Regions from separate parts of the Paenibacillus sp. FSL R10-2782 genome, predicted to be linked through region 3. Evidence: riboswitches for the same ligand, from Rfam matches in the RefSeq annotation. Region 3 holds a riboswitch; each other region holds the start of a gene.
The links. Region 3 has a riboswitch for cobalamin ahead of metE (5-methyltetrahydropteroyltriglutamate--homocysteine S-methyltransferase). Riboswitches for the same ligand answer to the same signal wherever they lie in the genome.
Positions count from the first base shown of each region.

Region 1: another riboswitch for cobalamin. It lies ahead of NST83_RS06725 (cobalamin-binding protein); the one in region 3 lies ahead of metE (5-methyltetrahydropteroyltriglutamate--homocysteine S-methyltransferase).
Region 2: another riboswitch for cobalamin. It lies ahead of NST83_RS24595 (ABC transporter substrate-binding protein); the one in region 3 lies ahead of metE (5-methyltetrahydropteroyltriglutamate--homocysteine S-methyltransferase).

Region 1 is NZ_CP151951.1:1,449,027-1,459,013, forward strand. Features, by position in the region: gene NST83_RS06690 (PLP-dependent aminotransferase family protein) at 1-1,113, opposite strand, end outside; gene NST83_RS06695 (EamA family transporter) at 1,245-2,156, shown strand; gene NST83_RS06700 (Cof-type HAD-IIB family hydrolase) at 2,273-3,073, opposite strand; gene NST83_RS06705 (lipoate--protein ligase) at 3,236-4,237, opposite strand; gene cobD (threonine-phosphate decarboxylase CobD) at 4,402-5,505, shown strand; gene cbiB (adenosylcobinamide-phosphate synthase CbiB) at 5,495-6,466, shown strand; gene NST83_RS06720 (histidine phosphatase family protein) at 6,511-7,260, shown strand; cobalamin riboswitch at 7,461-7,654, shown strand; gene NST83_RS06725 (cobalamin-binding protein) at 7,861-8,865, shown strand; gene NST83_RS06730 (iron ABC transporter permease) at 8,862-9,908, shown strand; gene NST83_RS06735 (ABC transporter ATP-binding protein) at 9,905-9,987, shown strand, end outside.
Region 2 is NZ_CP151951.1:5,398,149-5,408,135, forward strand. Features, by position in the region: gene nikB (nickel ABC transporter permease subunit NikB) at 1-695, opposite strand, end outside; gene nikA (nickel ABC transporter substrate-binding protein) at 742-2,367, opposite strand; gene NST83_RS24575 (dipeptide/oligopeptide/nickel ABC transporter ATP-binding protein) at 2,510-3,289, opposite strand; gene NST83_RS24580 (ATP-binding cassette domain-containing protein) at 3,286-4,242, opposite strand; gene nikC (nickel transporter permease) at 4,239-5,054, opposite strand; gene nikB (nickel ABC transporter permease) at 5,070-5,999, opposite strand; gene NST83_RS24595 (ABC transporter substrate-binding protein) at 6,015-7,598, opposite strand; cobalamin riboswitch at 7,824-8,017, opposite strand; gene NST83_RS24600 (hypothetical protein) at 8,348-9,163, shown strand; gene NST83_RS24605 (hypothetical protein) at 9,270-9,987, shown strand, end outside.
Region 3 is NZ_CP151951.1:5,171,916-5,181,902, forward strand. Features, by position in the region: gene NST83_RS23580 (glycoside hydrolase family 3 C-terminal domain-containing protein) at 1-1,782, opposite strand, end outside; gene NST83_RS23585 (AbrB/MazE/SpoVT family DNA-binding domain-containing protein) at 2,161-2,631, shown strand; gene NST83_RS23590 (anaerobic ribonucleoside triphosphate reductase) at 2,927-4,876, shown strand; gene nrdG (anaerobic ribonucleoside-triphosphate reductase activating protein) at 4,873-5,370, shown strand; cobalamin riboswitch at 5,661-5,857, shown strand; gene NST83_RS23600 (hypothetical protein) at 5,814-6,038, shown strand; gene metE (5-methyltetrahydropteroyltriglutamate--homocysteine S-methyltransferase) at 6,016-8,334, shown strand; gene NST83_RS23610 (hypothetical protein) at 8,390-8,923, opposite strand; gene NST83_RS23615 (PadR family transcriptional regulator) at 9,435-9,764, shown strand; gene NST83_RS23620 (DUF1700 domain-containing protein) at 9,757-9,987, shown strand, end outside.

The sequences.
Region 1 (9,987 bases), 1.9 Mb from region 3:
TACCAGTGCTTTGACGTTCAGCAGGCTGTTCATGAGCTGTGGTCGGCAGGTCACGGCTGCGATTCGCAGACCTGGCGCGACATATTTGCTATAGCTGCGAATGTAGACGACGCTTCCCGAAATATCATAAGCGAAAATAGGTAAAGGCGGCTTTTGCCCAAAGCTGATGTCATAGGTACTGTCGTCCTCGACAATAAGGCAGCCGTAGCGCTCGGCCAGCTCGGGCAGACGTTTGCGCTGTTCATCGGGTACCGTGAAGCCAGTCGGGTTATGAAACGTTGGATTGATATAGAACACACGTGGCTTTTCTGTCTTCATGCACCATTCAATGTGTTCCATATCATAGCCTTCCGGTCGGATATCGGTCATGGTCAGGCGCGCACCTTGTCTGCGGAATATTTCCATAGCAGGGCCATAAGCGGGACGCTCGGTCAATACGCGATCCCCTGTCCGGATCAGAGAACGGGAAATCAGGTCGATGGCCTGCTGTGCTCCGGAAGTAATCAGTACTTCGTCTGGTGACAATGCAAAATGCTTATCGACGCTAAAATGCTGCGCCATCGCATCCCGAAGCTCGGAATCGCCCTGTACAGAGGAATAAGTGGCCGCTACTTTCGGATGCTTTTCAAATACCTGCATCATCAGCTCACCCCAATATCGGTTGGGCAGGAGAGACGGGTCAATCAGCGCTTTGGAAAACTGAAAATTCGCATTCACCGATTGAACGCGGCTAAGTCCATCCATTCCTCTCCAGGCTGAAACAGACGGATCATCTGCCGCATGGGCGGATTCGGAGTGAAACGTAAGGTCAATGGATGAATGCCCCGGGTAGCCAGCATATTTCGCATGGCCGGTCGCTGGGGAAGCATGAACATAATATCCAGATTTGTCCTTTACATAAACCAGTCCCCGTTGCTTCAACTCCTGATAGGCCCGGAAAACGGTTAGCCGATGTACACCCAGCTCCTGAGCCAGGCTTCTTACGGACGGCAGCTTCGTGTCTGCTTGCCAATCCCCGCGATCAATCCGCACAGTCACATAATGGATGACCTGCTCATACAGCTTTAAGGCATGATCGGCTGGAAAGAGTAATTCGCTGTTGTTCTTGCCCACTCGCTCCACACTCCTTTTGTGTATTTTACTATAAAACATTTCAAAACCGCATACAACTGTTCTGTAGGTATACATCTGTTCTGTTCGTCTCCCTGTATGCTTGAAAGCAATTGAAGGGAGAGGGACGTATCATGATTGGTATCGCGTTTACGATAATGTGTCTTATTTTTGGTACAACGTTTTTGGCAATAAAAGTGGGAGTAGAAGCGGGACTTCCGCCGTTTTTTTCGGCAGGCGTACGTTTTTTCGCGGCAGGAGCTATTTTGTTTATCGCCATGAAGATGATGGGAAAAGTTCGCTGGTCGTTATTATGGCGGAAGGAAATGGTACTCATTGGAGCGGGAACGACCTTTGGTACGTTTTCAGCCTTGTATTGGGCAGAGCAATATGTCAGTTCGGGGATCGGAGCTATTTTGTCAGCTACCGGACCGATGATGATTGTTATTTTGCAATCAATGCTGCTAAGGAAAAAAACGTCGCGGATTACAGTCATTGGCTGCATGATCAGCTTTCTTGGCGTCGTGCTGGTGGTGCTGCCCGGATTGGCGGTTCAGATTAGCGGCCTGTGGCTGGCGGGATGCCTTGTCATTTTGCTGGGGGAGCTCTGTTATTCCGGGGGTGCTCTTTATTCCAAGCGGGTGATGGATGTATTTCGTGAAACCAACCCGATTGCTCTGAATGCGGTGCAAATGCTCCATGGGGGATGGATGCTGCTGTTACTGTCTGCGATTACGGAGCCGTGGAGTTCTGAGGGGTGGCAGTACCTTCCTGCCATGGGCTCTTTATTGTATCTGATTCTGTTTGGTTCGATGATTGCACATACACTGTTTTACTGGCTCATGGAGCGTACAAATCCTCTTTTCCCGACGACGTGGTTGTATATTTCACCGCCGATTGCGGTGGGATTGGGAGCCTTGGTGTATGGAGAGCATGTAAGCTGGTGGATGCTGGCGGGAGTGGTGCTCATTGTGACCGGATTAATGCTTATGAACAATGGAATGATTCGTCTGGTGAACAGGCGAAAGGTGCGTTCTGCTGCCTGATATTCAGAAGCTGTTAGGCACCCTATGATAGGACAGAAAAAACCTCCAAGCTGCCGCGTGTTACTGAATATGCGACGTTTGGAGGTTTTGTTGTGTTGCTATTTCATTAGCACAAATTATTCAGCATTCAGCACGAATTTGTCGATGGCGTGCTTAACACCGTCTTCGTTATTGCTGCTAGTAATGTAATCAGCCAGCTTTTTCAAATCAGGAATGGCATTCTCCATCGCTATGCCGAGGCCTGCGCATTCGAGCATTTCGTGATCATTCCAGGAGTCGCCGATTGCAATCGTTTCGGACAGATCACAGCCGTAATGGTTAGCAAGGAACGTAAGAGCGTGACCCTTAGTGCCTTCATGATGCATGATTTCCAGAAAATGAGGCTTGGATTTGGTAATATGCACTTCATCACCAAGCAGCTCGCGCAGTTCTGGAATCAATTTGTCAAGCACTTCCGGCTCGTCAATAATCAGCATTTTAGGCGTAGGAAGTTCTACCAATTTGCTGAATACAGGCTCAACAAAATATTCCGTATTGTTTAGCGCGGTGTAATCTTTGATTTTCTGATTATCTTCACGTGTGTACAATTTGTCATCTATATACGTTTGCAGATGCAAATTGCGTTCCACGCAGAATTCATACAAGCGACGTGCAGCCACGAGTGGAACATAACGCTCATACAGCACGTTTTCGTCCAGCAGGTTTTTAATCAAGGCACCTTGGTACGTAATGATCGGAACGTTCAAGCCAGTTTGGCGGGCGAGTTGTTTGGCAGATGCATAAGCACGTCCTGTTGCAAGTGTAACCACGACACCTTTGGCTACAGCAGCTTCAAGCGCCAGTTGCGTTGCAGGAGTAACTTCTTTCTGGTCGTTAATGAGTGTATCATCAATATCAATGGCAATTAATTTATACATACCGGTATTCTCTCCTTTATCTCTATCATGGGGCAATGTCCAAATTGTATCTTATAATATTCAAAATGACAATATCACAATGAAAAGGGGACGACTCCCTTAAGAGCCTGTCCCCTTATAACCACTGAAGAATTGGATTGAATCAATGGGAAAAAGTGGCTGTTAGTCTTCCAAAAATACGAGTCCTACAAAATCGTCCAGCTCAATATTTCCGAAATAATGCTTCAAATCAAGAGGGGACAAGGCTTGACGAACCTCCCCTTCATCGTAGCGTTTGCCGCGCAGAATATTTTCAATATCAGCGACGTCACCCACACCGAAGAAATCGCCGTAGATTTTAATATCACGGATGTGGCCTTCCTTGAGATCCATGCGGATATCAATAATGCCAACCGGAAATTTACGTGTGTGCTTGATATTGCTTTCAGGGGATTGACCATAGTTCCAGTCCCACGATTGGTAGCGTTCAGCGGAAATTTCATGGATTTTGGCCCAGTCGGCATCGGTTAGCTTATATTGGGGTACCTGGTCCAGCTCTGCACCGAATATGTAACGCAGCAGCTCTTCGCGGAATTGCTCAATGGTCATCTCACGGTCCATTAGCTCGCTGATGTTAGCGACGCGGCTACGGACAGATTTAGTACTTTTGGATTTAAACTTCTCTGGATTGGCATGCAGTGATGCAGCCACATTGTCCAGGTTCAGGTTAAACATCAATGTACCGTGGCTGAACATGCGTCCGCGCGTGGCAAATTGGGCGTTCCCTGAAATTTTGCGCTCACCGACCTGAAGATCGTTGCGTCCAGTCATTTCGGCTTCCACACCCATTTGGCGCAGGGCGTCTATGACAGGCTGCGTGAATTTGAGGAAATTATGAAAGGACTCCCCGTTATCCTTTGTAATGAAGCTGAAATTTAAATTACCGAGGTCATGATATACAGCCCCGCCGCCGGACAGGCGACGAACGACTTGAATGTTGTTGTCTCTGACAAACTCGGCGTTGATTTCTTCAATGGTATTTTGATGCTTGCCTATAATAATAGAAGGCTGATTAATGTAAAACAGCAGATAGCTGTCGTCCAACTGAAGATGCTTGAGCGCGTACTCCTCAATGGCAAGATTAATGGCTGGATCGTGTATGCCCTGGTTGTCGATGAACAGCATGTCCATTCCTCCGTATATACAAACTGTGTAGTTTTATGTGTAGCTCTTTCTATTGTAACCCAAGTCAGCGACGTACACAAAAGCTCATTTGCATTGACGGGACGCAAAAAGCAGTCCCATAATGGAGCTAAATGATTCGGAACGGTCGGAAAGGATGATAGGCAATGATAGAGGTTTACGGTCACGGCGGGGACAGGGAGACGGCTGCGGCGACATTCGGCGGGGCGGCTGCGGATTTTGTAGATTTTAGCGCAAATATTAATCCGCTGGGTCCGCCACCGGAGGTGCTTGAGGTGCTGCAAAGTGCGTTGGACACTGTGGTTCGCTATCCAGATCCCGGGCACCGGAATTTTAAAAATATGCTGGCGCGGCGACTGCATGTTCCACCAGAGTCGCTGAGTATCGGAAACGGCGCGGCTGAGAGCATGGCGTTGCTGTTACTGGGACTGGCTCCCAAGCGTGTAGGCACGGTGGAGCCGTGCTTTTCGGAATATGCAGAGCTGGCGGGTAAATTCGGAGCCGAGGTAAGCCGGGTGTACGGCAAGGCCTCGCTTCAATGGAAGGCGGACGTGGAAGACATACTTCAGCTCATGGAGCAGGTGGATGTTCTGTTTCTCGGTCAGCCGAATAATCCGAACGGTGTACAATACGGCGATCAGGAGCTGCGCGAGCTGGCAGAGGCAGCGGGGAAAACCGGCACCGTGCTGGTGGTGGATGAAGCGTTTATTGATTTTATCCCGCTAGAGCGGCAAATTTCACTGCTGCCTGTGCTGGATCGGTATCCTCATGTGATTTTGATCCGGTCGATGACGAAATTTTATGCCATTCCAGGCTTGCGCTTGGGCTACGCGGTTGCTCATCCGGATTATATCCGGCGAATGACGGCCAAGCAGGTAACCTGGAGCGTGAACGGACTGGCGTTGCTGGCTGGTGAGGCATGTTTGCGAAGCGGTGAGGCGTATGAGCGCCGCACGCAGGAGCTGATTGCTACGGAACGTAGTCGTCTGCTGACCGCTTTGGCGGAATGGGGCTGTGGTGTCATCCCCGGTGAAGCGAATTACGTGCTGGCACGGGCGCCGGGGACGTGGAGCGCATCGGCCATTCAACAGGCGCTTGGACAGCGCGGGATTCTTATACGGAGCTGTGCCATGTACCCGGGGCTAACGACGAGCCATTTTCGAATTGCGGTCAAGGACGCGGAAGCCAACGGTATGCTACTGTCTGTATTGGGTGAAGTGCTGGAGGAGGAACGGCGGCGTGACAGTTAGCTTGATCATGATGGCTGCATATCTTCTGGACAGGCTGATCGGCGATCCGAGGTGGTTGCCACATCCGGTCATCGGCATGGGACATGCCATTTCTGCCTTGGAAAAGGCGATTCGCCGCCGGGTTCACAGTGACCGTGGTTTGAAACGCGCTGGCTTGCTGCTGCCACTAATTGTGGTGGGCGGCTCCTTCGCGCTTGCCTGGGCGCTACTGCGCTGGCTTGCCTGGATTCATCCGTGGCTGTCTATCGGCGCGGAAATGGTGCTGATCGCCACCACGATTGCTTCCAAAGGACTAAAGGACGCGGGAATGGCAGTCTATCGGGAATTGAAGGCGGGTGACCTGCCTGTGGCACGCCGGGAGCTGGGGATGATCGTCGGGCGGGATACGCAGCAGCTTGATGAGCCTGAGATTGTACGCGGTACCGTCGAAACAGTGGCTGAAAATATCGTGGACGCGATTATTTCCCCGCTTTTTTATGCCCTGATCGGGGGAGCACCCTTAGCGCTGGCTTATCGTGCCGTGAATACCCTCGATTCCATGGTTGGCTACAAAAATGAAAAGTATCTGCATTTGGGCTGGGCCTCGGCACGTCTGGATGATGTCGCTAATTACATCCCGGCACGCCTGACAGCGGGGATGCTGGTAGTAGTGGCGTGGATTTATCGGCATGATGCTGGACGTAGCTGGCGTACGGTAAGGCGAGATGCGCGGCTGCATCCCAGTCCGAACAGTGGCTTTCCAGAATCAGCAGTTGCGGGTGCGTTGGGAATTCGCCTCGGGGGCTATAATGTATATCATGGCGTGCGCTCCTTCCGTGCATATATGGGAGAGCAGGTACGACCGACGGAGCCGGATGATATCCGACATACGATCCGGCTGATGTTTGCCGTGTCCAGCATGTTTGCGGGATTGTGTCTGTTCGTGTCCGCCGGATGCTATGCATTGGGGTGGACGCAGTGATGAAGCGTGACGCACCGAACACTGGGAATAGAGCAGGAAGTGAGATGACCTTGAAGCATGATTTTACAGAACATCCGCCATGGGATTTGGAGCTTGTGCTGGTACGTCACGGCACAACCTTATGGAACAGGGAACGTCGATATCTGGGGCACTCCGATCTGGGCTTGCTACCGGGAGCAGAGCAGGAATTAGAGCCTTTGCGGGAAAAATTACAGAGATATTCCTTTGCCCGAATCTATTGCAGTGACTTGATACGTTGTCGTCAGACCTTGCAGATCATTTTGCCAGAATCGGAACTGAAACCAGATAATATGTCTGCTTGGTCTGCCATCATGGAGCCACGTCTGAGAGAGCTTCATTTTGGGGAATGGGATGGAAAAACGTATGACATGCTCAAGGATGAGGCGTTGTACCGCGCGTGGATTAATGAGCCGCAAAGGGTTACGCCGCCGGGTGGAGAGCCCTGGAAAGACTTTGTGAACCGCCTTGGTGAATTTCTAGGCTCTTTGTATGAGTGGCCTAAAATGATGGATGTTCAGAAAACAGAATTGTCTGATGCTCCGCCTTCCGTTCTGGTCGTTACGCATGGGGGAGTGATTCGTCAGTTGGCTTGTATGCTGGTACCGGGGCATGATTTTTGGAGCCTGAATCCGAAGCCGGGAGCGGCCATTACGATTCAGTTGAGGTTGGCGCAAAAGCTGCTTGAAGATTTAACCACTACCCGTTCTACAACATCGCATCTGGATTTGGCTACAGGGCACAAATTCACCGGATGGCTGGTCGAGCAGACATGATGTTTATAGCTCTTCTCCGCATTCGCTACTCTTGAAAAACCGGGATAAACTAACTACCTATATACTTCTCATGGTCACAGACATAGGGCAGGTTAACAGGCGGTTTGGGTTGTAAGCCAGTCTTTTTTAACCTATAATCATCAAGTAAAAGAACGGCTTGACCAGCACTACATCAAATATCCAGCAGACGAGGTCGGCGCAGTGGGATGAACCCCTCGGGTTCTTTCCGGTGCGCTGTTAAAAGGGAAGTCGGTGTAAATCCGGCGCGGTCCCGCCACTGTAAATGGAAAATTGCCAGCCCGCTCTGCTTTATGTGCCACAAGCTTATGAAGGAGCAGCAGGCTGTCGCATGTTTCTGTAAGTCAGGATACCTGCCCGTCTGCCTGTCACCATAGTCCTTCGAGGAAAGGATGACGTGTTCGCAGTGACTGTCCATGCGGAAGAAACTGCCGCCTGCGTACGATCTGCGCTAACGTGACCCCTGTGTCCTTATCTGAGGATGCAGGGGTTTTTTGAAAGGAAAAGAAGGCTGGATTTTGCAGATATCGGATGATGTTCAAGTGACGCTCTTAAAAGAATTTATATGGAGGGGTGTAAATCATGGCAGGGAATAGAATAAAGGTCTGGACTACAGGCTTATTGGCTCTGGTCTTGGCGGTTGTGCTGAGTGCATGTGGAGCTAACGGAAAGAACGCTGAAAATAAAGGGGATCAAGCCTCACAGCAACCGGGACAGACGGCAACCGCTCAGGAGCCTCCGGGCAAAACGGTCTACCCGCTGACCATTAAGGATGCGACCGGGCAGGAGTTTACATTCAAAAAAGCGCCGGACAAAATCGTTTCCGTCTCTCCGGCTGAAACCGAGGCGCTGTTCGCCATCGGACTGGATAAGGAAATTGTCGGTGTATCGGACTATTCGGATTACCCGGAAGCAGCTACGAAGAAGCCCAAAGTGGGCGGCATAATGAAGCCGAATGAAGAGGCGATCATTGCTGCGAATCCGGAAGTCGTTTTTGCAGGGATATCACTCAGTGAGCAGGCGACAACCAAGCTGCGTGACCTGGGAATTATGATTTTTAAAACCGAGCCGAAAACGGTTGAAGATGTCATGGCTAACATCGAACTATATGGGAAAATTACCGATCATCAGAAAGAAGCGAGAGCGGTAACCGACAAGATGAGAGCCGATGTAGCGGAAGTGAAAAACGGTGTTAAAAATATCGGTAAAGGGCAAAAGCTGAGAGTCTACGTCGAATTTTCACCCGGCTGGACGGTCGGCAAGGGCGAGTTTATGGACGAGCTGATTTCTTTGGCGGGCGGCGAAAATGTGGCTGCAACGCAAAAAGGCTGGTATCAGATCAGTGAGGAAAATATTATAGCGGCCAATCCGGACGTCATTTTATACAGCAAAAATGTCAAGGACGACAAAACAGGCCAGACACTGGGCGATATCATCAAAGCCCGTAGTGGGTGGGATCAAATATCAGCTGTTCGTCTCAACCGGGTGTTTGCCGTGGATGATAATTTGATCAGTCGTCCGGGTCCGCGCGTAACGGAAGGTCTCAAGGAAGTGGCCAAGGGCGTGTATCCTGAAATTTTCAAATGAATCGTAGGCTGATCGGCTTTGGAGGGGCAGGCCTCGCCTTATTGCTGCTGACGCTGCTGCTCTGTCTCGGCATCGGCTCGGCCAAGCTTCCCGTCAGCCAAATCGCGGGTATTCTGGCCAACCATCTGCCGTGGTTAGGTGAGACGGTCACACCGGATTGGAATACATCCACAGAGCAGATTATTTTGAAGGTCAGACTGCCGCGTGTGTTACTGGGTATGCTGGTAGGCGCAGCGCTTGCGCTGGCGGGAGCTGGATTTCAGGGTGTGCTGCGCAATCCGCTGGCTGATCCGTACACGCTGGGGGTATCCTCGGGGGCTTCGGTAGGGGCAGCGGTACTGATTTATTGGGGGCTTCAATTTTCGTTTGTAGGCGTATGGACACTGCCGCTGGTGGCATTTACGACCGGAATGCTGACGTTGTGGATGGTGCTGACGCTGGCGAGGGAAGGCGGCAAAATTCCGACGCAGAGCCTCATTTTATCGGGCGTGGTGATGCAGTCTTTTCTGGGAGCGGTCGTTTCCTTTCTGACAGCTATGTCGAAGGAGACAGTCAATGAAATATTGTACTGGACGATGGGAAGCCTCAGTCTGCGCGGCTGGTCATATACGGGCATTCTTTTACCTTATGTGATCATTGGACTGGTGTTTCTATGGAACCGGGCACGAGTACTGAATATTCTGGCTTTGGGTGAACGTCAGGCAGCTCATATAGGGGTTCATGTAGATGCAACGAAGCTATCCGTTCTCATCGTATCCACGCTGCTGACAGCCGCGGCAGTCTCGGTATGTGGAGTGATTGGCTTTGTAGGACTCGTTGTACCGCATATCATCCGTCTGGTGACGGGTCCTGACTATCGGATGATCGTTCCGTTATCTGCGCTGGGCGGGGCTATTTTTATGGCTTGGGCCGATACTGCGGCGCGTACATTGCTGGCTCCGACGGAAATTCCGCTTGGTGTCATGACAGCCTTTGTCGGTGCTCCGTTCTTCGCATATCTCTTGTACCGGAACAAGAAGCTGCGCAGGGGGGGATTGCTGTGAAGGAGCTAGGTGGACCACAAAAGCTGCGGGTCCGTGCCTTGGAGATTACCAGTCTGAGTCGTGATTTCGGTGAGTTCCA
Region 2 (9,987 bases), 230 kb from region 3:
GCAATGGCAATTTTGAGCACATGCTTGAGCATGATCACCCGTTCACGAATCCCTCTGGTTCTGGCATACTGCACATACGTTTCCTGAAGCTGCTCCAATATACTGGAGCGCAGCAGGCGCGTATATAGAGCAATCAGAACCAGCGACAGGGTCAACGTAGGCAGCACCAGATGCTGCCATGTCCCCCGCCCCTCTACAGGCAGCCAATCCAGCCTCACGGAGAAAAAGAAGATCAGCAGATATCCCAGCCAGAATTGAGGAATAGACGCTCCAAAATAGGAAATTCCCCGACTAAGCATGTCGATCCAGCCATTTTTACGCATCGCCGCCAGTATGCCCAGCGGGATACTCACCACGATAGATAGCACCATACTGCTCAGCGCCAGTTCGACGGTGGCAGGCAGCCGCGCCTTCACCTCATCCCACACCGGCTTGTTCGTCAGATATGAAGTACCAAAGTCCAGCCGACTGATTCTTTGAAGTGTATGCATATACTGTGTCAGCAAAGGCTGATCCAGCCCGAATTCATGTCTTTTCTGCTCCAGAATTTCAGGAGTTGGATAGATATGAGCAGCTGTCAAATAAGCCTCGGCGGGGTCAACTGGTGAAATATGAATGAGCGCAAAGGTAACGAGGGTGGCAAAGAGAACAATAGGAATGACCGCTACCATTCGCTTCCCGATATAGCTGATCATGAGTTATCCTCCTATCCTGTAAGCTATCGTTCCCCTTCGGTTTCAACTACTTCCCGATTTCAATTCCCTCAAACGGATTTTCATCACGATTGGCCGGGAATACAAAATTCGTAATCTTTTTCTGATATACTGCGGTTTTCTTAATATACGAAATAGGCACAATGGCAGATTGCTCCTGAAGGGTCGTCAGAATCGAAGCATACAGCTCTTGACGCTTGGTTTCATCAGTCGATGAGAGCGCTTCGTGTACCTGCTGATCCAGATCCTTCTTCATCGGGAGTGCGCTCAGTGTTTCGGAAATCCCGAAGCTCTTCTTGGCAATGACGTTAATAAAGGAATGCGGATCATAAGGCGCACCATAGTTGTACCAGAAGTACAGATCAAACTGATTGGATCTAAGGCGTTTGATTTGAACTGTCAGCTCCAGCCCGGTCAGGTTCACCTTGACACCCAGCTCTCCCCATTCCGCCTGAATGGTTTCAGCCATCGCCTTTTGGATCGGATCGGTTTTATCAAAAATCAGCTCAAAATCCAGCTGTTGTCCGTCCTTCTCTCGTACCGAACCACCTGCGGGCAGCTTCCAGCCAGCCTCATCCAGCAGCGCTTTGGATTTTTCCACATCATAGTCAACGGACTGTAAGTCCACATTGGTATACGGATAGTTTTTGGATAAGACAGTATCCGCTTTTTCCTCCAGCCCAGAGGTCACGCCCTCCACCATCGCCTGCTTGTTAAAACCATGCTGGAGCGCCAGTCGTACCCGAAGGTCTGCCAGCTTGGGATTGGACGAATTGAGCAACAGGCTTCTTGTACCGACAGGCTCGGACAGCTTGGTCACATACTTATCTGTGTCGCGAAGCTGCTTGAAAGCATCCAGACTAATGACGCCCTCTCCGTAAATCAGGTCCAGATCGCCTTTCTCAAAGGCCATTACACGTGTTTCCCCATCGGGAATGATTTTTACGATAATTTTATCTACCTTTGGTGCAGTACCCCAATAATTCGGGTTACGCTTAAAGGTTGCATATTCATCTTGCTTGTATTCATCCAGCATCCAAGGCCCTGTACCTACAGGCTTCTTGATGCCTTTGGACGTATCTCCATCGTCCGGAAACCCGGCTTCACCCAGAAAACGGAACGGACGAACAACAGACAAATCCTGTAGCACCGGATAGTATGGCTCCTTAAGCGTCATTCGGAAGGTGCTGTCATCTACGGCTTCGGTTTTGTCGAGCACGCCCACCACCCCAAGCCAACTGTGCGTTTTCTCATTTTTCATAACAGCGTCAAAATTCTTTTTAACAATAGCCGCGTTAAAAGGTGTTCCGTCAGAAAATTTCACGCCCTTGCGCAGCTTGAACGTATATATTTTGCCGTCCTTGGATATGGTCCAGGATTCAGCCAAAGCAGGCTCCAGCTTGCCTCCTTGCTTGTAACTGACTAACGGCTCATAAATCATGGATTGTGCAAAAAGTTGGGAAGGATTGTATACGTGAGGATTCATCGTACCAATGTCGCGCGGCCATGATAGCGTGATCGACTTTTCATTGGCAGCTCCGTCAGTTGAGGTGGATTCAGGTGTATTCTCCTGCTTCGCGCAGCCCAAAATAACGGATAATAAGAGGAGCGTCACCAACATAAGGGTGGCAGTCTTGCGTTGTCGAACGGACATCAATGGTTTTCCCCTTTTCTATGTACGTGATAATGATTATCATAATCATATTTAGAATAGGTATCACATCCTATTTTGTCAACAATATTCGAAAAAGAAAGCTCGTTTTTATTTTAAATTTGTAGAATATGAGAGGTATGGCTCATTCCGTCAACGTTTGAAAAAGGGTACGGGTGTATCCATGCCGTAACAGGTTTTCATCCCACTCCTGAAATATCTCCACGATCTCCCCCTGATACATGACGGCAATCCGATCGCAAAACGTGTGGGTGGATTGAAGATCATGGGTGATAAACAGATAGGATAGCTGGCGCTCCACCTGCACTCTTTTGAGCATGTCCAGCACAGAAGATTGCGTTGCCGTATCGAGATTGGCGACGGATTCGTCGAACAAGATGATTTCCGGCTCCACTGCCAGCGCACGGGCGATGCATACCCGCTGCTTTTGTCCGCCGCTTAGCTGTGATGGGTATTTCTCCAGACAGTCAGCCTCCAGCCCCACCGATTTTAGCAGGGACAGACAGATCTCCAGCGCTTGCGCTTTTCGTTCGGGAAAATAGTTACAAATCGGTTCCTCCAAAATATCTCGGATCATCATTCGGGGATGCAGCGAGGAAGACGAGTCCTGCGTGACCAACTGGATTCGCTTGTACAGATGGATATCCTTCATCCTTCCGGTGTGAATGGGCTGGTCATCCAGCCAAATCTCACCCGAGGTTAACGCCTCCAACCTTAGGATACATTGTGCCAGCGTACTTTTGCCGCTTCCGCTTTCGCCAACCAGTCCGAGGCATTCTCCCCGTTGCAACTCCAGACTCACCTGCTTCACGGCTGCCTGCTCACTATCTTGCTTGTTGAACCAGCCTTTTCTCCGTCTACGGACAGGAAAGACTTTGGTCACTTGCTTTAATTCCAGTATCATTCGTGCATCCTTCCTTCCGGGCTCATCTCCAGCACACGATCCGCAACACGGCTTACACCCTGACGATCGTGAGAAATCAGCAAAATGGTGAGATCCAAGTCCTCTCTCAACTGCTGGAACAATGCCAGAACCTTGTCCCGGTTGATAACATCCAGCGCCGTCGTAGGCTCATCGGCAATAAAAAGGCGCGGACCGGAGCTTAGCATCGCGGCCAGCAGTACCCTTTGACACATCCCTCCGCTTAATTCAAAAGGGTACGAGGATAAAATATGCTCAGGGTCTGCAAACCCTACATTGCTCAATAAAGAGCACAGATAAGCCTCCTGCGCTTGGGTAGCGTAGCCTCCAGCCATCTGTGCAATCCCGCTCAGCATCTGCCGCATCCGGGGCAGCACGCCCTGTGGGGCGGCATGCTGCGGTGCAGCAAGGGAGGGAGCAGCATCCGCATGCCCCTTCTGCACGGACGGTATCCAGCGCCGCCCGTGCAGTCTAAGCGTGTCCGTCAGTTGGGCACGGACGGTACGGATCGGATTCAACCCGCTCAGCGATTGTTGAATGAGCAGGGCAATGTCCTCACGGCGCAGCCTTTCCCAGCGCCGTTCGTTGAACGGGACGATGTCCTCCCCGTTATAGTACATATGCCCCTGGGTCACGCCGATTCCCGCCTCCAGCATACCCGAGATTGCGTGCGCGGTCAGACTCTTGCCGCATCCACTCGGCCCAGTCAAAGCCACAATTTCCCCTGGATACACAGAAAAGCTGACATCCCGGAGCAGCGGTTGGTTGTCGCTTATCCGTATTATTTTCCCATTCGCACCCGGCTTCCCACCTGCTGCTGCGCCAATACGTGTACCCGCTCCTGTGCCTACGCGGCATATCTCCAGATGTTCCACGTGCAACATTGGCTTGCGCCCTGCCATATTCCCTTTCATATGTCCTGTCCCATCCTTCATTCTGCCGCCCCCTTTTCCGAAAAACGGTCACCGAGAAGCTGGCACGCAAGCACAAACAGCATAATCGCTAAACCCGGAAAAATCATGACATGCGGCGCCACCTGAAAATACGAGGTTGCATCATGCAGCATCACGCCCCATTCCGGCTTAGGCGGCTGTACACCCAGCCCAAGAAAGGAAAGTCCGGCAACCATAAGCACCACTCGCCCGATGTCCCAGACCGCATACACAAGCAGCTGTGGCAGCACTTGTGGCAATACATAACGTCGCAGCACGCGCACATGTGAATTACCGGATAAACGGGCATACCGGACATAGTCCTCCTGACAGGCTTTTTGAACAAGGGTGCGAATATACCGAACATACCCGGCCCACCGTACCGCAATAATCGCTAAGGTCATGTTTACAAAGCCCGGACCCAGGATACCCACAATCGCCACCGTCAAAATGATATCGGGAAAAGCTAGCACGCCGTCAATGACCCGCATGACTAACTGGTCCACACGCCCGCGCACATAGCCAATGAGCAAGCCTATCGGCAAACTGATGCACAGCGTAGCCGCTGTAATCGCACAGGCAATCAATACGCTTGTCCGAATCCCGTAAATCAGCCGCGACAGCACATCCCGCCCCAAATGGTCGGTACCCATAGGATATTCTCGGCTGGGCGGCTCCAGACGCTTCAGTAGATCGACATTGAGAGGATCATGAGGGGCAACCCATGGAGCCAGAAGCCCGAGCAGTCCAATCAGGCCCAGCAGCACTCCTCCTGTCAGTAAGCTCCCTTGGAAGGACAGCCGCATGTTTTTCATTTTCAACTTCCTCCCCTAATGCAAACGCAGCCTGGGATCTACAGCAGCCTGGACCACATCTACCAAACACTGAACACCTACGATTAAAAATGCAGCAAAAATAACATACCCCTGAATCACCGGATAATCCCTCTGCGTAATCGCATCTATAAAATACTTGCCCAAGCCCGGCCATGAAAAAATCGTCTCTACGATAACATTGCCCGCCAGCATAAAAGACAGATTCGTGCCTAACAGCGTGATGATTGGCAAAATCGCATGCTTGAATATCTCAAAAAATAGAATATGGGTGCGAGAAAAGCCTCTGGCCTTCGCCGCCTTCACAAAATTCCGGTCACCCAGCTCCAGCATTTGGGCACGCAGCACACGGGCTTGCACAGCCCCCAAACCTGCCCCAAGGGTCAGCGCTGGCAGTACCAAATGAGTCCAATCTTCCCGACCCATGGACGGGAGCCAGCCCAAACAGACAGAGAACAGGTAAATCAGCAGAAAGCCAAGCCAAAAAGAGGGAATGGACGATCCCAGCAGTGCAAACAGCCTTCCCAGACGATCCAGCCAACCGCTGGATTTTACCGAGGCAGCCAGTCCCATTCCAAGAGTCAGGACCGTCATGACAACAAAGCCCGCCGAAGCCAGCTCCACAGTAGCGGGCAGTCTGTTCCACAGTTCGGTTAGCACCGACTCCTTGGATACATAGGAGGTGCCCCAGTGCCCTGTGAACACATCCCGCAGCCAGTTCACATACTGAATATGGAGCGGCTCGCTCAAGCCCAGCTCCTTCCGCAGCGCCGTCAACGCCTCCTCAGAGGCAGGCACATTATGCGCGGTGAGCAGAATGGTAGCAGGGTCGCCGGGAGCCAGCCTCATCAGCACAAACGTCAGCGTGGATACAACAAACACAATGATGATCAACTGCGCCACACGTTCCAGGATAAAACGAATCATAGGGTATGCAGCCCGTTATTCCGCAATATCGGATTGCGCCGTAATGTAGTAATACTCAATCGGATGCGGCGTGAAGCCCTTTACCCCTTTTTTCGCCCCAAATACATTGTCCGGATGAACAATGAACGACTGCGGCAAATCCGTATTAATGATATCCAGCGCTTGCAGTGTCACAGCATTACGTTGCGCTGTATCCTTCGCCAGCTTCAAGCTGCCAAGAAGGTTCTCCAGCGGTTTGGAACTATAACGGCTTACATTGGCTTCGCTTTTAGAGGAATAAAACATGTCCATAAAATATTGCGGCTCCCCCGTATGGGCAGTCAGCATACTGTACATGGCAAAATCCCAATCGTTTTTGGTTAGCGCGTCGTCGATATTTTCCACCTTGCGGATCTTCACCTGGATGCCCTCTTTCAGCAGCTGGCTCTGAATCACCTCAGCCATGACCGAAAGCTCTGGACGCTGAGGGAAGGTCAGCAACGTAACCTCGAACGGCTTGCCTTGCTTGGTCCATGTACCTTGGGCATCCTTTTGCCAGCCGTCTTTTGTCAACAACTGCTCCGCCGTGCCGTCCAGCGCTTTACGTTCCACCTTGCCGAAGGGGAGAATGCTCGGGAATGGGCTGCTTGCCTCCGTACCATAGCCTCTCATGATCGCACTCACAATGGATGCACGCGGTATCAGGCTGTCCACTACTTTGCGGTTAACGGCATCCTTGAACACAGGCGACTCCATGTTATACACGATCATATGGGTGCGCAAAGAGGGAGCCGACAGCACTTGCAGCTTATCGTTCTTTTTCAATACCTCCGCGTTATCCACCGGAATATCGGTCGCTACATCTACTTCGCCGGATTGCAGCGCCAGCAGGCTCGAATTGCCATCCGTGATGAACTTCATCGTTGCTTCAGCCAGCCGGGCCTTCTCGCCCCAATATCCGTCATAACGTTCTACGACCAGTGATTGATCCTTGTTGAACGCTTTAATTTTAAAAGCACCTGTCATCGCAGGGTAGCTCTGCTCATCCTTCATGGACGCTACATCCAGTACAATCGTGGATGGATCAGCCAGATTGGATACCAGCGCTGCATTCGGCTGGTTTGTCGTGATTTTCAACGCCAGCGGACCAGCTACATCAATGGACTTCACGTCCAGCAAATCCTTTGCCAGATGGCTTTTCTCGATGGATCGCAGCAGAGAAGCTTTTACTTTTTCCGCATCCATACTCTTTCCATCATGAAAGGTGACCTTATCCCGCAAGCTGAACGTCCAAACTGTGGGACTGTCCTGCTTCCATTCCTTGGCCAGCCAAGCCACTGGCTCCAGCTTTTCATTCAAACGGATAAGTGTCTCGCCTGCACCAGAACGCATAACATCCCAGCTATTATCGCCATGCGGGTCAACACCTGACGGCTTCCACGTATACGCCATCACCAGCTTTTTGTCCGTTTTGGCTTGTTGTGTCGATGCATTCTCACCCTTACCGGAGCTTTCCACCGTTTTATTGGTTGTGGAGCATCCCGCCAGAGCCATAACTGCCAGTAGCAGCAGCACCCCTGTACCTACGAACCATGAAGGCTTTTTACGATTGCTTATCATCTTATTTATCCCCCTCTGTCTTGTCATTCGCAAATATCTTGTCATTCACAAATACCTAGCGCAAAAAAAGCATCCCCGACCGCTTGATCAGCAGTCAGAAATGCTTTCATTATCAAATGCCAAAGCTCACCTCAAAGCCACCCCTCAAGCATAGAAGGGAACGGATCGGTTTCAGACATTCTGTATGCAGCACGCCCAACCACCTCCCCAGCATCCCGTGGGTCTGACAGTGATGTTAAAACAGGCAGGTCTCCTGACTTCAGGCTTATCTCTCAGGCCTTCCCGGTTCCTCACAGTTCCAGTGGCTGTTCTGAAAGCTCCAGCATACCCCTGCTGATGCCTGTATACAGTGGCGGGTCCGTGTCGGAATCTACCGAACTTCCCTTTTAAGTGAACACGCACTCTCTACATAGTCTCAACGAAACCCTGTGTATAGAGTAGTCCGGCTCACACCTGTTTTCTTCCTTTATTCGTTTATATTACGATTTAGAACTATCTTATTTTGTTGTTACAGGCTTGTCAACAAATGTCGTATAATAATTCAAATTTTAATGATACAGCGGGGAGCAAAGCTATGACTTTGCGTTGCAAGGCTGTCAATAAATGTCGTATATATCCGACTAATGGACCCTTGCTAGTACAAAAATATAGATAAATATATTCATATATACCATTAAAAGGTTGATATAGTTTGTAAGCTCACTTATGCTATCTATGGATTTACAAATATTTCAAGGAGGCAATTTGTTATGAAGGTAAAGTTTCTTCCTCAAGCAATTCTGGCTACAACGTTATTCATCTCGTGGGGAATCGTTAGTCCAGCAATCTCCCATGCTGAGAAAGAAGAAAAAATCCCTGACCAAATGTTAGCAGGTACAATCATCCAATTTGATGAGAACAATAACATGGTTGTATTAGAAAAAGGAACTCCTGTGCCTGAACCACAAAAATCTCTAGCTGCTATTGCCCCACTCACTGCTGAACAACAAATTGAGCTAGATAAAGAAGAAGCACTGATTAAAGAAATCAAAGAAGAAGCTAAATCACTGCCGGTATATCATATTGATAACCCTGCGCCTCAGCCTGGTCTAAAAGTAATTTATGATGGTGAAGGTTATATCAAAGATATTATCTTGCCTGATCAAAAGGAAAATGCGATTACTACTAATAATGTTTCACTTCAGGCATTACCACGCGGAACACGCAAAGCACCAGGGTCTTATACATACGGGGCACATAATAATGAAATCGTCATTACCGGAACATCGAGCGGCAAGGTCCAAGGCACAGGAAGAGGAACAAACTTTACGGACTCTACAGGTGAAAATTCCAATTCACTAAAAAGAGGCGACTGTGCAACAAAAGGGGCTATCGATAATCCAGAGTTTGGAACAAAAATTTCTGTAAGAAATATTGATAACAATAATGTCCATGATTTCACTAAGGCTGACAATGGAAGTCTGCCGGATGCTGTTATTGATATTTGGAAAACTGGTGTGCAGGATTTAGGCTTGACATGGAGCTCGTCTCTCTCATTTTCGGGAAGATATTTTTATTCGTTCTAATATCTTCATATCGAAAGAAGGATAGGGCCTACGTCCTATCCTTTTCCCTATTTAAATTGTCAATATTCAATCATTAAATCCCTCGTCTTAGAAAGGATGTATCCCTTTGAAAACAAGCGACATTCGCTTAATTATAATTTCCTTGCTCGTTCCAGCTCTATTATCTGCCTGCTCTCCACCTTCTACTCCAGCAGCAGAATCAAATCCATCGAAACAAATCCAATCAGGCGAAAAGTCAGCTCCACTCGAACAAGGCCAATATCTATCCATGACCTATACTGAATATGTGAATGGGAAAAATACAGATAAAGGTATGGTTATGCGGGTCATGACGTATGATTTGAGCAGCAAAAAAATGACCAAGCTGGCCGATGTTCCTTATACCTCTCAATATCCACTTTCTGTAGTGTCATTACCTGATCACAAGATTTACTACTCTGCTGATGTTGATAACAAGGGAGATCAATTATTTTCGTTCGATTTGAATTCAAAAAAAACCGAGCAACTTTCCGATAATTTGTTTGCCATTAATCGTATAGTACCAACGACTCCAGAAGGTCCACTCGTTCTAGCTGCGGTCAAAAAAGGAGAACGTACACTTAAAACTATTTTCTATAATAAATCGACTCATACAATGCAGTTCTTGCATGATGAAAATCAGGATAAGCACACCTGGTCTCTAGCCTATAATTCCGCAAAAAATACTGTTTACAATACACAGTTTTCAGAGAAAGAGCAAGATAAACAGTCGGACATTGCTTCACAGAAAAATACGTTCACAACGCCCACAAACTATACTGTTACAGAAATCAACAACGAAACCA
Region 3 (9,987 bases):
CACTTCCTCGATGAGCCGCTGCTGGGAGGCTGCCAGCTCCAAGCCTGGACGGTCATTCTCTTCCTTGCCGTTAATCAGCGGGTGATTGCCGACGAATACAATCACTGTATCTGCTGCTTGCGCAGTGGCTATCGCTTCCACTAAACCGTCCGACACCGTCTCTAACCGGAATGTTGTATGGTCTTGGTTAACAGCTTCCGTTACCTTCAATGAACCCTCTGTCCCTGTGATCACAGGCTTGCCGTTCCATGTCGTCCAGAGACACTCCCCCTTGTCAACAGGGGTCAGTCCAAAGACTTCTTTGACATACCAGCCATACGCTTCCTTAGCTGTCACACGAAGCGTTTCCTCATCGCTCGTCACATAGGTACCCAGGCGCTCGTCGGTCAACGTGACGCTGCCGTAGCCCCAATCGTTCATGGTCAAAACCGTTGGTTCGGCATCATGGGACAACCGCATGTCACCGGAGGAATCAACCGTAAGCCTCGCTCCGTCATTCGCCGCCGCGAAGGTCACGCGATCCTTGGCATCGCGGTATACGACGCGCTCCTGCGCGTCTTTGCTTTCCAGCTTGGCGCGAATCGCTTCAAGCGGTGTCACAAAATATGGAAGCGTGCCGGAATACCAGTCGCGGTACACCTCATTGCCAAGCGCCCCGATCACCGCCACCTTGCCGCATCCCGCAGGGTCGAGCGGCAGGAGCGAACGCTCATTTTTCAACAGTACGATCTGCTCTCTCGCTGCACGCAACGACAGTTCACGGGCTTGCTCTGTCATCAGAGCCTCTTCCCCGATCAGGGCATAGGGATTGTCTGCCGCCGGATCAAATTCCCCCAGTCTAAATCGAACACGAAATGTATGGAACAACGCCTGATCCAGGTCCGTTTCTTGCAGCGTTCCTTGCGCCAAGGCATCACGAATGGCCTGCTTGGACAAATCCGCATCATCCGTAATGCTGTCGATCCCCGCGCGAATGGATTCAGCCACACCCGGTGTGTGGGAGTCATAATACTGATGGTCCTTTACGATTCCCATCACATCACCAGCATCACTGACGACAAAGCCGTCCATTCCCCATTCGCCCCTGACAATATCATTAACACCGTGATACAACGTAGCGGGCGTTCCATTAATCAGGTTATAAGAGGTCATCATGGATTGGGCTTTGCCTTCCGTAAAAGGCTTCTCAAAGGCTTTCAGATAGTATTCACGAAGGTTTCGCGGGTCTATGCTGGAGGAATCACTTCCCCGGTCCACCTCGTTATTGTTTCCGAGGAAATGTTTCAATGTCGCAACCGCTTTCAAATATATCGGATGATCGCCCTGTATGCCTTTAACCAATTCCTTCGCCAGTTCTCCCGTTAAATACGGGTCTTCTCCATACGCTTCCTCATTACGCCCCCAGCGCGGATCACGTTCCATATCTACGGTTGGTGCCCATAACGTCAGTCCGTTTAGCGCCGGGTCACGGCGGTAGTATACACGCGCTTCATCTGAAATAACCGAGCCGACTTGTCGCATCAGTTCCGTATCCCACGTACAAGCCAACCCCACAGGCTGTGGAAAGGAAGTCGCCTCACCTAACCAGGCTATACCATGTGCTGCTTCCGTACCATGCTTGTATGCGGCGACTCCCAATCGTTCAATGGCAGGCTGGTATTGCAGCATAGATTCAATCTTTTCCTCCAAGGTTAGGCGGGACACCAAATCCCATACACGCTCGTCCAGATGAATCTTCGGATTTTGAAAAAAATATTCTAAATCCGTTGTTTCATGACTCATATCCATCATCTCCTTCTCTCCATTTAAAATATCATAAAAGGCTGTTATGAAAGCGTTTTAATATATCATAGCGAAAAAGGAGTACCCCGGCAACAATTGCCGCTGCTCACCATTTGGCTCCGTTTCTTCATTCAATACTGGATAGAGCAGCGTCGCCAATGGCGTGGATATCGGATGTTTGTTAGGACATGAGCGTACAATCACGAATTGTAGCTTCGTCTGCGTCTTCTTGCATAACCACTCAGGAAGCTTTTAGCCAATGTGCCTGGTTAGTAGCAGTGTGCAAATTAAAAAAAATGTATATTTTCTTCAATAAACAAAGCAAAAAATAATATTTTTTGGTATAATCAGGATATATAATCGAAGGAGGAAGGGTTTATGAAAAATACCGGAATGACACGGCCTCTGGATCAATTGGGGCGAATCGTGCTTCCCAAGGAAATGCGCACCACGATGGATATCAATATTGGTGATTCGCTCGAATTTTTCGTGAATGAAGAAGGATTTGTATTAAGGAAATATACAGGTGTATCCTGCAAATTTTGCGGCGCAGTTGATCATTTGACTTATTTTCGTGATAGCTTTATTTGCGCCGATTGCATTCAGGTATTAAAGACAGAGGAAAATGTACACCCCACCAGCACCGAAGCCATCCAGGCTCAGGAACATACCAAGCCGGTTCGTAAGCATACAACCTCGCAGCCTAAACAATCCAGAGTACAGCAAGGAGAAATGGTAAAAAAGCTCCGAAAGCTGATTCAAGAACATCCCAACCTGCCACAAAAGGTATATGCTCAAATGCTCGATATCTCGCAAGGTCGGGTGTCCCAACTGAAAAAGCTGCTTTAAATGATCCCGTAATTTATTACAAAATATACTTAGATCCAATGGATTGCCATCCTATTGTTTTCCGTCAAATATTCATTCGTCAGGTGTAGAGCAAGGAGCGTATTCGTTAATGTGTTCCTGACTTTTCATCTGACTTTTTTGTCGTTCTCCTCCCCTATCAACGTGACAATAATCACATACTCTCCATCCATCCATATATACAATATATAGACTGAAACAATTGTTTAGTACACGATATCGTCAATATATTGTTTTTGGAGAATAATATATATTTTACTATATGGAGGTTTTTGCAATGAAGGTGTTGGAGGAACATCAATTATACAGCATCGGCGAGCGGGTCATTGGAGCACAAGACCTGGACATGCTGCGGGAGAATGCAAATTTGAATGGAGAATCGTTCAGTGGCAAAATGAGCAAGCTTGGCTCCGAGTACGCGAAGTGGTATGCGCGACTACGTGTGCTTCCGCCTGAACTGACAGACGCGATCGACCACGGGTATGTGTATGTTCACGATTTGGACCAATATGCGCTCGGAACTACGAACTGTATCTTTATTCCTTTTGGTCGCCTGCTGCGAGATGGCTTTAATACAGGCAACGGCTCTGTGCGCACCCCGCAAACTATTATGTCTGCTATGGCACTGGTGGCTATCATATTCCAGTCTCAGCAAAACAGCCAATTTGGAGGTGTCTCTGCCAATAAAATAGATTGGGACCTTGCTCCTTACGTGGCCCGGTCCTTCCGCAAGCATCTGCGCAAGGGATTGCGCCTGTTCGGAGAAGAAATAGAATCGGCGATGCCTGATGACGAATTACATATAGCCAACAGTCTATTACATGAGGTCTGCCCTCGTTCATACGCATTCGCACGTGAAGAAACGGAGACGGAGACCCGCCAGGCCGCTGAATCCCTTATTCATAACCTGAATACCATGAGCAGTCGGGCAGGTGGACAAATTCCGTTCACCTCACTGAATTACGGAATGTGTACTTCTGCTGAGGGGCGACTTGTTACACTGTCATTGCTGGAGGCCACTATCCGTGGCTTGGGCAGCGGGGAAACCCCTATTTTCCCACAGCATATTTTCCAATGCAAACAGGGAATTAATCAGTCCGAAGGCGATATCAACTATGACTTGTTCCTGCGGGCGGTTGAGTGCTCCAGCAAACGTATGTATCCCAATTTCGTTAATGTGGATGCTACCTTCAACCTGCCCTATTACCGCGCAGATGATCCGGATACCATTATTGCGACGATGGGCTGCCGTACCCGCACCATTGCTGACCGTTTCGGCAGAAACCGTCAAAGCGGCAAGGGTAATCTCTCATTCAATACGATTAATCTGGTGCGTCTTGGCATTGAATACGGTATTTGCACAGGCAAGCGCAAGGTACCTGACCGGGATGGCTTTGATACCAGACTGGAAGAGGTTATGCGCATTGCCGTGGATGGACTGATCCATCGCTACCATATACAGACCAACCAGCCGGCAAAAGCCTCAGACTTTATGATGCGCGAAGGGGTATGGGAAGGCGGAGAAGAGCTGGAGCCGGATGAACAGGTGGGAAGCGTACTAAAGCACGGTACGCTTTCTATGGGGTTCATCGGGTTAGCTGAGTGCATGAAGGCACTGTACGGCAAACACCACGGGGAGGATGACGCTGTATACCGCGAGGCGGAGCGAATCATAGCTTCCATGCGTGTCTACTGCGACCGGATGAGTGAATTGCATAACCTTAATATTACGCTGTTCGCTACGCCTGCCGAGGGTCTATCCGGCAAATTCACGTTGCTGGATCAGCGTGATTTCGGAGTCATTCCCGGTGTGAATGACCGTGAATACTACACGAATTCTTTTCATATTCCCGTGTACTATACGCTTCCGGCTGCCCGTAAAATCAGCCTCGAAGCCCCATTTCATAATCTGTGCAACGCTGGTGCGATTTCGTACATAGAGCTGGATGGTAATGCGCGGAATAACCCGGAGGCGTTTCTTAAAATTGTACAATACGCGCTCCATCAAAACATTGGGTACTTCTCCATCAATCATCCGGTAGACCGCTGCACAGAATGCGGCTACGAGGGCATTATCGGGACAAGCTGTCCCCAATGCGGTGCTGATGAAGAACATACGCATTTTCAGCGTTTGCGCCGGGTAACGGGATATCTGACAGGTGATTATACCGTTCGCTTCAACGCCGCGAAACAGGCTGAGGTGCGTGACCGGGTGAAGCATCGGTGAATTTGTGCGGCTACATTCCAGAATCTCTGAACGAAGGGCATGGCCTGCGTACCGTCGTATTCATTAGCGGTTGCCGCCATGCCTGCCCCGGCTGCTTCAATCCCTCGTCATGGAGCTTCCGCGCAGGTGAACCGTTCACACCTGAACGGCAGCAGGAAGTCATCCGTGACATCGCAGATAATCCACTGCTGGACGGGTTAACCCTTTGCGGCGGAGATCCTTTTTTCTCAGCAGCGGAATGCTCGCAGTTTGTGCGCAATTTCCGCGCAACCTGCCCGGACCGAACCGTGTGGGCCTATACGGGCTTTTGCTATGAGGAGCTGCTTACGGATCAGGCACGCCGGGAGCTGGCGCTGCTGTGTGATGTGATTGTGGACGGTCGTTTTGTAGAACAGCAAAAGGATCTGACCCTTCCCTTCCGGGGAAGCCGCAATCAACGACTGGTGGATGTGAAAGCCAGCATTCAGGCAGGATCTATAGTTACATTAGCCTAAGGCGATGTTATACTCGCATAAGCTGTTATGCCCTAAGACAAGTCCATTCCCTATGGGGAGGGCTTGTCTTTTTTGTGTGTAATGGAGAAGGCCTGTACTTCAAGATGCTTCAGATCGGGGACACCAATAGCGTACTGATGATCAGAACGCTTTTAATAAACCTTGAATCAGCTTCCATGAACTTAATCATTTCATTACAGGTTCAAACGGAGTTTCTATTGCGTATCCCGCAAGTTTCACTTATGATGGTGAACAAGTATACGAGTGCATAAATATTCGTCATACCACAATCGCATAGCTTGGAGATAGGTGCCTGTTCTATTCAGTTCAGGCTTAAAAGGGAAGCCGGTGCAAGTCCGGCGCGGTCCCGCCACTGTAAACGGGGAATTTTCAGCTGTTGGTACACCCACTGGTCCAAAGACCGGGAAGGAGCGCTGAAAGTCATGATCCGTAAGTCAGGAGACCTGCCTATTTTAACAACATCGCAAGTACCTACGGGAGATAGGGAGGTGTTAAGAGCAGTCGCCGAATTTTTATTTTTAAATAACGGAGACATTCTTTCCCATACTCATTTTTACACCCGGGGAGGAATGTCTTTTTTTGTACGCAAAAATAAACTGGCTACCAGCCTAGGAGGAAAAGTACATGTCATTTACTCAAGTGCCTGAATTGCCTGGCCTGACCAGCAGTAGTCTGGGATATCCGCGTATCGGCGGAAACCGGGAATGGAAAAAAGCACTGGAACGCTTCTGGAACGGCAGCATCGATGAGAGCGAGCTGCATACCGAGATGAAACGATTGCGGCTGGAGCATCTGAGCAAGCAGCGTGACAAGGGAATTGATCGAATTCCGGTCGGAGACTTTACCTATTATGATCACATGCTTGATACATCCGTGATGTTCGGTCTGGTGCCGGAACGGTTCAACTATCGTCCCGACGGACCTGTTCCCCTATCCATCTATTTCGGGATAGCCCGTGGACAAAAGGGTGCCACCGCCAGTGAAATGACCAAATGGCTGAATACCAACTATCACTACATCGTGCCCGAATTGGCCAATGCAACCCCGGTGTTCACCGAGAATAAGCCGTTGCAGGCTTATCGTGAAGCGAAACAGGAACTGAGCATTGAGGGTAAGCCCGTCATGATCGGTCCTTATTCGTTCGTTGCTCTGTCCAAAGGCTATGACCGCAAGGATTTGGCCGCCATCGTGAGAAGTTTCCTGCCACTGTACACCCGCGTCCTGTCTGAGCTGGCTGCGGAAGGCGTTCAGTGGGTGCAGGTGGATGAGCCTGTCCTGACCACCTCATTCCCGGCAGAGGATTTGGACATTATTCAGGAGGCCTATGAGGCTTTGGCCCAAGCGGCTCCATCCTTAAATATCGTGCTGCAAACCTACTTTGGCAGTCTGGATCATTATGAGCGCCTGTCCACGCTCCCGGTACAGGGAATAGGTCTTGATTTTGTGCATGATGATGGCGAAAACCTTCAGCAGGTACTCCGCCATGGCTTCCCCGCAGGGAAAACACTAGCCGCTGGGGTCATTGATGGGCGTAATATATGGCGCTCCGATCTGAACGTCGTGGCGGCGCTGCTTGGGCAACTGGCGGAGCAAACAACTGCTGCGCAGCTCATCGTGCAGCCATCATGCAGTCTGCTGCATGTGCCAGTCAGTCTGGAAGCCGAACACAAGCTGGACCGGGAGCTGATGCAAGCGCTGGCCTTTGCTGATGAAAAGCTGGAAGAAATCGCAGCTTTGACCGCTGCGCTTGGCAAACGCGAACCCTCGGCACTTGCCAAGCTTGGGCAGAGTGCGGACGCGGTAGCCCGCTTCAACAGCTCAGCGGCACGAGTACAGACCGCTGCCGATATGGCGGCTCTACTGGCGAAAGAGCCGCAGTCACGCAGCGTTCCCTTCGCTGAGCGTCGTGTGATCCAGCAGGACAAGCTGAAGCTGCCTCCATTGCCTACGACGACGATTGGCAGCTTTCCGCAAACCGCCGAGGTTCGCAAAGCCCGTCTGCATTATCGCAAAGGGGAGTGGTCTGCTGAGCAGTATCGGACGTTCATTCAGCAGCAAATCAAGGAGTGGATTGATATTCAGGAGGACATTGGCATTGATGTGCTCGTACATGGGGAATTTGAGCGGACAGACATGGTTGAATTTTTTGGCGAAAAGCTGAAAGGCTTTGCCTTTACACAAAACGGGTGGGTGCAGTCCTACGGCTCCCGGTGTGTTAAACCTCCGATTATATACGGAGACGTGTCGTTCGATCAACCCATGACCGTGGAAGAAACGGCCTTCGCCCAATCGTTGACCTCCAAGCCAGTCAAAGGAATGCTGACAGGTCCGGTAACGATTTTGAATTGGTCCTTCGAGCGTAATGATATTCCTCGCAGTCAGGTTGCTTTACAGTTAGCACTGGCCCTGCGGGCAGAGGTAGAAGCACTGGAACAAGCGGGGATTGGCATGATTCAGGTCGATGAACCCGCGATCCGTGAAGGGCTTCCACTGAAAAAAGAACAGCAGCAAGCCTATCTGGCGTGGGCGGTTCAAGCCTTCCTTGTTACAATAGCAACCGTTGATCCCGCCACCCAAATCCATACGCATATGTGCTATTCCGAATTTCAGGATATGATCCAATCCATCTCCGATATGGATGCCGACGTCATTTCTATTGAAACCTCGCGTAGCCACGGTGAACTGATTGTCAGCTTTGAGGATCAGGTGTACGACAAGGGCATCGGTCTGGGCGTATATGATATCCATAGCCCGCGCATTCCCGATGTGTCTGAAATGCTGAGTATGATACAGCGTGCCCTGCGCGTACTGCCTTCTGATTTATTTTGGGTCAATCCAGACTGCGGCTTGAAAACCCGCACCAAGGATGAATCCGTCGCCGCATTGCGGCAAATGGTGCTGGCCGCTCAAGCAGCCAGAGATTCGTTGGCTGCATCCAGCTAATTTCTATACCCTCCCCTTCCCGGCTCCCTTTTTCCCTCGACGCCGGAAGGGGATTCTATTCCAAATCATATAATGTGTATGCCCCTTGAATATGCTCGGGTGTTCCCTGCTTCATATGTACACCCAAGCCATGCTCTCTATCCCATGAACAGCTAAAATTCAAATACAGCTCATCCTCTTCCTTTGAGTCAGGAACCAGTATAGACACGGGCTGTAGCCGTTCCAGCAGTTGTTCCAAGCGTTCCACATAAGGCGCATATTCATCCGGGTCTTCTCCCCATGAGATATAAGCATTCCGGTATTTTTCCACTACATCTACATAGTAATGGTGTATCGCTTCCAGCACATGAGGATGAATGTCTGACCCATGTGCCATATATTGCTCCCATGTCTTTTTTTGTTCCTGCTTAGGCTCTCTTACGGCCTGTGCTTCTTCCTCGGAATCGGCAGAAACAATAAACTCTATCTCCACCTCCGAGTCCTGTCCGCAAAAATGGAGTTGTACCGTGCCCCGAAGCACGACTTCCTCTGATACATCCCAAGTCTCATCATCCTGATCCAGCTCCGTATACCAGCGTTCCCAATTCATCCTTTGCCCCATCCTTTCCACAAGAAATGATCTTCAACTCTATGGATCCTTTTATTTGAGCATTTTGCAACAATCCCAAAAGCGATTTCAAATCAGCCATATATAGATTGAAACGGTTTAGTTCGTATATCTATTGTACTTTCGAGCGTTGGGAATCGAATGTTGCAACATGCTGATATTACAATTTAACATTCTTAAGAATGAAATTAAAGCGGTCCCTTTTCCACAAATTCCCCAAGATTCGGCGTTTTTCTAAATAGAACTACTTTTTTCAACAACATTCGCTATCTTATTGACTCTAAAAGCGAAAGAAAGCTCCTAAAATAAGCCCGTACATTTATTTTTAAAATTTTAGAACCTTGCATTAAACAGTACATGATGTTAAATTATACCTGACTACTGATTTATGATTAGTACCTGAATTCATTTATGCTCAAGCACACATTTCTCCCCCCATACTCCAAACGACACCTATGAAGCAATGATAACATCCAGGAAGGGAGCACCGCTCATGAATGTGAACATCCAATTCAAAAAAGGGGTGCTGGAACTGTGCGTTCTTGTTTTAATTGGGCGTAGGGACCGTTACGGCTACGAACTGGCTCAGGCCGTCTCCCGTCATATCGAAGTAGCCGAAGGAGCTTTATATCCGCTGCTTCGCCGTCTGGTATCAGAGGGATACTGTACAACTTATTTACAGGAATCGACCGAGGGACCCCCACGTAAATATTATCGGCTGACCGATGCAGGCAGCAATTACACGAGCATACTTACACGGGAATGGAATGAATTTGTCCATCATGTCGCAAGCCTACTGGAGGAAGGAAATTCCGATGAATAGAAAACAGTTTCTCACAGAGGTAGAGCAACGTCTCTCCCCTCTCCCCGCAGAGGAACGTAATGAGCTGCTTGGTGACTTAAGCCAGCATTTTGACTATGGGTTGGTGAATGGAAAAAGTGAGGCCGAAATTGCCATCGAACTGGGCAACCCCGAGGATATCGCTCGCGAAGCGCTGGATGATCCCAATGCAACCTGGAATACTTCCCCTCCTCCGCTTCGCCAG